One region of the Pseudonocardia zijingensis genome, then DNA from elsewhere that is predicted to be linked to it. Evidence: riboswitches for the same ligand, from Rfam matches in the RefSeq annotation. Region 1 holds a riboswitch; each other region holds the start of a gene.

Region 1 (2,172 bases):
TCTCCGCGAACGCCGCCGCCGCCGCGCGTGGGTCCTCGGCCTCGGTGATGGCGCGCACCACCACGATGCGCTTCGCACCCGCCGCCAGCACCTCGTCGAGACGGGCGTGGTCGATGCCGCCGATCGCGAACCACGGGCGCTCAGGCGCGCGACTCGCCACCGTGCGCACGAGATCGAGCCCCGGAGCGGGGCGGCCCGGCTTCGTGGGCGTGGGCCAGCACGGGCCGACGCAGAAGTAGTCCACCCCCGGCTCGTCGGCGGCGGCCGCCGTCTCCTCCGGGCTGTGCGACGAGCGCCCGATCACCACCTCGTCCCCCACCACCTCGCGGGCCCACCGGACGGGCAGGTCGTCCTGGCCCAGGTGCAGGATGTCCGCCCCGGCCGCGAGCGCGACGTCGGCGCGGTCGTTCACGGCCAGCAGCGCGCCGTGGCGGGCGCACGCCTCGGCGAGCACCTCGAGCGCGGCCAGCTCGTCGCGGGCCTCGAGCGGGCCGTCCGGGCCCTTGTCCCGCAACTGGACGATGTCGACGCCCCCGGCCAGCGCGGCGTCGGCGAACCCGGCGAGATCGCCGGTGCGGCGGCGGGCGCCGGTGCAGAGGTAGAGGCGGGCGTCGTCCAGTCGCTTGCGCACGGTGGCGCCGTCGAGGGCAGGCACGCTCGGCGACCCTACGCGTTGCCTCGGGAACGAGGGAGGCATCGGCGACGAGCGAGCGGGCCTGGAGAGCCTGCGAGCCCGCCGGAGCGAAGCGGAGGCCAACGACACGGCGTAGGGTGAAGAGCAAGGTGGCGCACGGGAGTCCGTACTGCGGGCTGAGAGGGGATCCGACAGATCCCGACCGTCGAACCTGATCCGGGTCATGCCGGCGCAGGGAGCGGAGATGATGTCGAACTCGTTGACGGTGATCGGGGCAGGCGTGATCGGCCTGTCCTGCGCCTGGCGCGCGGCGCAGGCCGGACTGCGGGTCACGGTGTTCGACCCCGCGCCTTCGTCAGGGGCCTCCTGGGTGGCCGGGGGCATGCTCGCGCCCGTCACGGAGGCGTGGCCGGGCGAGGAGGAGCTGCTGGAACTCGGCGAGGCCGCGGTGCGGGCCTGGCCCGCGTTCGCCGCCGAGCTGGAGTCCGCCGCCGGGCGCCCGGCAGGGCTGCGCACCGACGGCACGGTGGTCGCTGCCACCGGCTCGGGCGACCGCGCCGAGCTGGACACCCTCGCCACGTTCCTGGGCCGGCTGGGCCGCGACGTGCAGCGGCTCTCCGGGCGGGAGCTGCGCCGCCTCGAACCCGCGCTGGGCCCGGACGTGCGCGGCGGTCTGTCGGTGCCCAGCGACCTCGCCGTCGACAACCGCGTGCTGCTGGCCGCGCTGCGCGTCGCGGCCGAGCGGGCGGGCGCCAGGGTCGTGGAGCAGCCCGTCCGGGCCGTCCTCGACGACGGCGAGCAGGTCACCGGCGTGCGCACGGACGGCGGCGACGTCGAGTCGGACCTCGTGCTCGTCGCCGCGGGCGCCCACTCGGCCGCGCTGCACCCGGCCCTCGACGGCCTGGTGCGCCCGGTCAAGGGGGAGATCCTGCGTATCGCGCACCGGGCAGGGGCCTTCCCGCCGCCGCAGCGCACGGTGCGGGCGCTCGTGGACGGCCGACCGGTCTACGTCGTCCCCCGCGACGACGGCGGGCTCGTCATCGGCGCCACGCAGGCGGAGCTCGGCTTCGACACGCAGGTCACCGTCGGCGGGGTGCGCGACCTGCTGCGCGACGCCGAACGCATCCTGCCCGGCATCGCCGAGTACGCGCTGGTGGAGAGCGCGGCGGGGCTGCGGCCCGGCAGCCCGGACAACCTGCCCCTGATCGGGGCGCTCGGCCCCCACGGCCTGCTCGTGGCCACCGGCCACCACCGCAACGGCATGCTGCTCGCGCCCGTCAGCGCTGACGCCGTGCTCGCCCTGCTGCGCGGCGGCGCCGTCCCCGAGCCGGTGCGCGCCGCAGACCCCGCCCGGTTCTCGATGGTGAGGAGGTAGCACGTGCAGGTGTGGATCAACGGAGAGCAGCGCGAGCTCGCAGACGGTGCTCGCGTGCGTGACGCGCTCGCCGTGCTCGGCGCCCCGGAGCACGGGGTCGCGGTCGCCGTCGACGGCGAGGTGGTGCCGCGGGCCGACTGGCCGTCCGTCGAGCTCGCCGACG
Region 2 (2,172 bases), on a different contig from region 1:
TCCTCGCCGGGCTCACGGGCCGCGCGCTCCCGGTCGCCGTGGTCAGCGTGCTCGCCGGCGTCGCGTCGCTCGGGCTGCTGGTCGCCCGCCGCTACGTGCTCGTCCGCCTGACCGCGGCGCTGGCCGTCACCGCGGTCCTGTGGGGCTGGGGTGTCGCGCAGTACCCGATCATGCTGCCCGGGCTGACGGTCGCCGCGGCGGCGGGCGACCCCGCGGTGCTCTCGACGGTGCTGTGGGTCCTCGGGGCGGGCGCCCTGCTCCTGGTGCCCTCGTTGCTGTTCCTGTTCACCGTGTTCCAGCGAGAACAGGCGTTCCAGCGGGAACGGGCGGTGCGCTGAGCGGTTCCCCCGGCGGAAGGCGGGGAACGACATCACCGTGCCCGGTCTGCGCCAGCTCGTCTCCGCGACGTTCGCGGGCGTCGCGCGGTGGCGCTCCGCGCCCGCGCTGCACTCCCGCGGAGCCCTGTTCGACGCCCGCGTCGCGCTGACCGAGCGGGACTCCGTGCTCGCGAACGCGCTCGGCGGCACCGGCGAGCGGCCCGCGCTCGTGCGGCTGTCGAAGGGCGCCGGGACGCCGGGCGGCCTGCCCGACCTGCTCGGCGTCGCCGTGCGCACCGAGATCGGCGGCCACGTGCTCGACGTGCTCTTCACCAGTGGCAACCGGGTGCTCGTCCCGTCGCACGGGTGGACGCGGCGCCCGTACACGACGCTCATGCCGTACGCGGCCGCGGGCACCAGGGTGGTGCTCGGCCTCGAGCCGGAGGACCGGCTGGCGACCTCGGGCGCCGACCCCGCCACCGTCGCCGCGCCGATGGCCTTCACCCTGACCGAGCGGGAGCACGGCGTCACCCGTGCCGTCGGGCGGCTCGTGCTCGAGGCGCCGCACGAGGGCGGTCCGGTGGCGTTCGACCCCGTCCACAACACCCACCCGCAGCTGGTCCCGTCCCCGCCGCTGCGCAGGCTGCGGGCGTGGGCCTACACCGGCTCGCGCCGCGGTCGCGGGGTCGGGGCGCGGGAACTCGGCCGCGGGCCGGGGTGAGCGGGGCCGCCCCACGACGTATCCTCGTGCCGACCCACGGGAGCCTCGCGTTCCGAGGCTGAGAGGGCGGCAGGACCGGCCGCTGACCGTTCGCACCTGACCCGGTTAGTACCGGCGTAGGGAGGAACTCGTGGCACCCGTACGCGTCCCCCGGATCCTGGCCGCCCTCGGCGCGGTGCTGGCTCTGCTGCTGGCCGGCTGCGGCGGCGGCAGCGGGTCGGAGACGGTCCGCGTCGCCCTCGACTGGACGCCCAACACCAACCACACCGGGCTCTTCGTGGCCCAGCAGGAGGGCTGGTTCGAGGAAGCAGGCCTCGACGTCCAGCTCCTGCCGTACAACAACACCTCGCCCGACACACTCGTGTCCTCCGGCGCCGCCGAGTTCGGCGTCAGCTTCCAGGACTCCTTCACGTTCTCGAAGGCGGCGGGCGCCGACATCACCTCCGTCATGGCCGTGCTGCAGCACTGGGCCACGCAGATCGCGGTGCGGGCCGACCGGGCCGACATCACCTCGCCCCGCGACCTCGACGGCACGACCTACGGCGGGTTCGGCGCCGCCTACGAGGAGCCGAAGATGCGCGCCGTCATCCAGGCCGACGGCGGCAGGGGCGAGTTCGACACGGTCGTGCTCGGCACCGCCGCCTACGAGGCGCTCTACGCGGGCGAGGTCGACTTCACCGAGCCGTTCGTGGCCTGGGAGGGCATCGAGGCGGAGCTGCGCGGGCAGCCGCTCAAGACGTTCTCCTACACCGACTACGGCTTCCCGGACGCCTACAACGTGCTGCTGATCGGGAACTCGCCCTGGCTGGCCGAGCACCCCGACCTCGCGGCGAAGTTCGTGCAGGCGGCCCAGCGGGGCTACCAGCTCGCGGCCGACGACCCGGACCGCGCCGCCCAGCTGCTCATGGATGCCAACCCCGGAGCGTTCACCGAGCCGGAGCTCGTGACGCGCAGCCAGGAGATGCTCGCCGAGCGGTTCCTGCGCGACGAGAACGGCCGCGTGGGCACGCAGACGGCACAGATGTGGGCGGGCTACTCGGGGTGGGTGTTCGACTCCGGCGTGCTCGTCGGGCCGGACGGCGGCCCGCTCACCGAGCGTCCCGACTTCACCACCTGGTTCACCGATGACTACCT
Region 3 (2,172 bases), on a different contig from region 1:
CCTGTCCGGGTAATGCCGGCGTAGGGAGGCGAGGATGACCGAGCCCACCGTGGGCACCAGACCCCCGACGGTGCTGACGATCGCGGGCACCGACTCCGGCGGCGGCGCGGGTGTCGCGGCCGACCTGCGGGCGATGGCCGCCTGCGGGGTGCACGGCTGCGTGGCGGTCACCGCGGTCACGGTGCAGAACACGCTGGGGGTCAGCGGGTTCCACCCGATCCCGCCCGAGACGGTGGCGGCGCAGATCGAGACGGTGGCCACCGACATCCCGCTGGGCGCGGCCAAGACCGGGATGCTCGCCGACACCCCGATCATCGAGGCGATCGTGGACGCCTGCGACCGCGTCGGCATCGGCGGCGACGGTGTCCCGCTGGTGATCGACCCCGTGGCGGCGTCGATGCACGGCGACCCGCTGCTCGCCGACACCGCCCTCGAGGCCTACCGCACGCTGCTGTTCCCGCGCGCGGTGCTGGCCACCCCCAACCTCGACGAGGTGCGGCTGATCGCGGGCGTCGACGTGCACGACCGCGCGGCCCAGTACGAGGCGGCCAAGGTCGTGCACGCCTTCGGCCCCCGGTACGTGCTCATCAAGGGTGGGCACCTGCGCGAGGACACCGACGTGTGCATCGACCTGCTCTACGACGGTCACACCTTCACCGAGCTGCCGGGTCCGCGGTTCGACACCGGCAACACCCACGGCGGCGGGGACAACATGGCCTCGGCCATCGCCTCCGGGCTGGCCCGGGGGATGACGGTGCCGGAGGCCGTCACGTTCGGGAAGCGCTACGTGGTGGAGGCCGTGCGCCACTCCTACCCCTTGGGGAAGGGCCACGGCCCGATCTCGCCGTTGTGGGCGGTGCGCAGCTGGTGGGAGCAGGACGTCTGATCTCGACGCGGCTGAACACATCGCGGGAGCTCGTGCACACCACGGGCTGAGAGGGCCGAGGCCGACCGCAGAACCTGTCCGGGTAATGCCGACGTAGGGAGAAGAAGAGCGATGAGCTCTGCCGTGCCGTCCGTCACGACCGGCCCCATCCGGGGCTCGCACAAGACGTACCTGGAGGGGCCGGACGGCATGCGCGTGCCGGTCCGCCGCATCGAGTTGTCCACCGGCGAGCACCACGACGTCTACGACACGTCCGGCCCGTACACCGACGACGGCGCCACGATCGACCTCGCCGCCGGCCTGCCCGCCCTGCGCGCGCCCTGGATCGCTGCGCGCGAGCCGGGCACCCAGCTCGCGCACGCGCGGGCCGGCGTGATCACCCCCGAGATGCGGTTCGCGGCGATCCGGGAGGGCGTGGACGCGGAGCTCGTGCGGTCGGAGGTTGCCGCGGGCCGCGCGGTGATCCCGGCCAACCGCAACCACCCGGAGTCGGAGCCGATGGTCATCGGCAAGCGGTTCCTGGTGAAGGTCAACGCCAACATCGGCAACTCCGCCGTGACCTCCTCGATCGAGGAGGAGGTGGAGAAGATGGTGTGGGCCACGCGGTGGGGCGCCGACACCGTCATGGACCTGTCCACCGGCAGGCAGATCCACGAGACGCGGGAGTGGATCCTGCGCAACTCGCCGGTGCCGATCGGCACCGTGCCGATCTACCAGGCCCTCGAGAAGGTGAACGGCGATCCCGCGAAGCTGTCGTGGGAGGTCTACCGCGACACCGTGGTGGAGCAGTGCGAGCAGGGCGTCGACTACATGACGGTGCACGCGGGCGTGCTGCTGCGCTACGTGCCGCTCACGGCGAAGCGCGTCACCGGGATCGTGTCCCGCGGCGGCTCGATCATGGCGGCGTGGTGCCTCGCCCACCACCGCGAGTCGTTCCTCCACACCCACTTCGCCGAGCTCTGCGACATCTTCCGCTCCTACGACGTCACGTTCTCCCTCGGCGACGGCCTGCGGCCCGGCTCCATCGCCGACGCCAACGACGAGGCGCAGCTCGCCGAACTGCGCACGCTGGGCGAGCTCACCGCGATCGCGCGGGAGAAGGACGTCCAGGTGATGATCGAGGGCCCGGGGCACGTGCCGCTGCACAAGGTCGACGAGAACGTGCGGCTGGAGGAGGAGTGGTGCGGCGGCGCGCCGTTCTACACCCTCGGCCCGCTCGCCACCGACATCGCGCCCGGCTACGACCACATCACCAGCGCGATCGGCGCCGCCAGGATCGCCCAGGC

What was found. Region 1 has a riboswitch for thiamine pyrophosphate ahead of thiO (glycine oxidase ThiO). Riboswitches for the same ligand answer to the same signal wherever they lie in the genome.
Region 2: another riboswitch for thiamine pyrophosphate. It lies ahead of ACFPL3_RS18870 (ABC transporter substrate-binding protein); the one in region 1 lies ahead of thiO (glycine oxidase ThiO).
Region 3: another riboswitch for thiamine pyrophosphate. It lies ahead of thiC (phosphomethylpyrimidine synthase ThiC); the one in region 1 lies ahead of thiO (glycine oxidase ThiO).

The regions. Positions count from the first base shown of each region.
Region 1 is NZ_JBHSKO010000007.1:13,142-15,313, reverse strand. It holds gene thiE (thiamine phosphate synthase) at 1-655, opposite strand, end outside; TPP riboswitch at 781-889, shown strand; gene thiO (glycine oxidase ThiO) at 879-2,009, shown strand; gene thiS (sulfur carrier protein ThiS) at 2,013-2,172, shown strand, end outside.
Region 2 is NZ_JBHSKO010000008.1:254,910-257,081, reverse strand. It holds gene ACFPL3_RS18880 (cytochrome d ubiquinol oxidase subunit II) at 1-338, shown strand, start outside; gene ACFPL3_RS18875 (hypothetical protein) at 376-1,038, shown strand; TPP riboswitch at 1,065-1,178, shown strand; gene ACFPL3_RS18870 (ABC transporter substrate-binding protein) at 1,169-2,172, shown strand, end outside.
Region 3 is NZ_JBHSKO010000045.1:11,662-13,833, forward strand. It holds gene thiD (bifunctional hydroxymethylpyrimidine kinase/phosphomethylpyrimidine kinase) at 35-886, shown strand; TPP riboswitch at 899-1,003, shown strand; gene thiC (phosphomethylpyrimidine synthase ThiC) at 998-2,172, shown strand, end outside.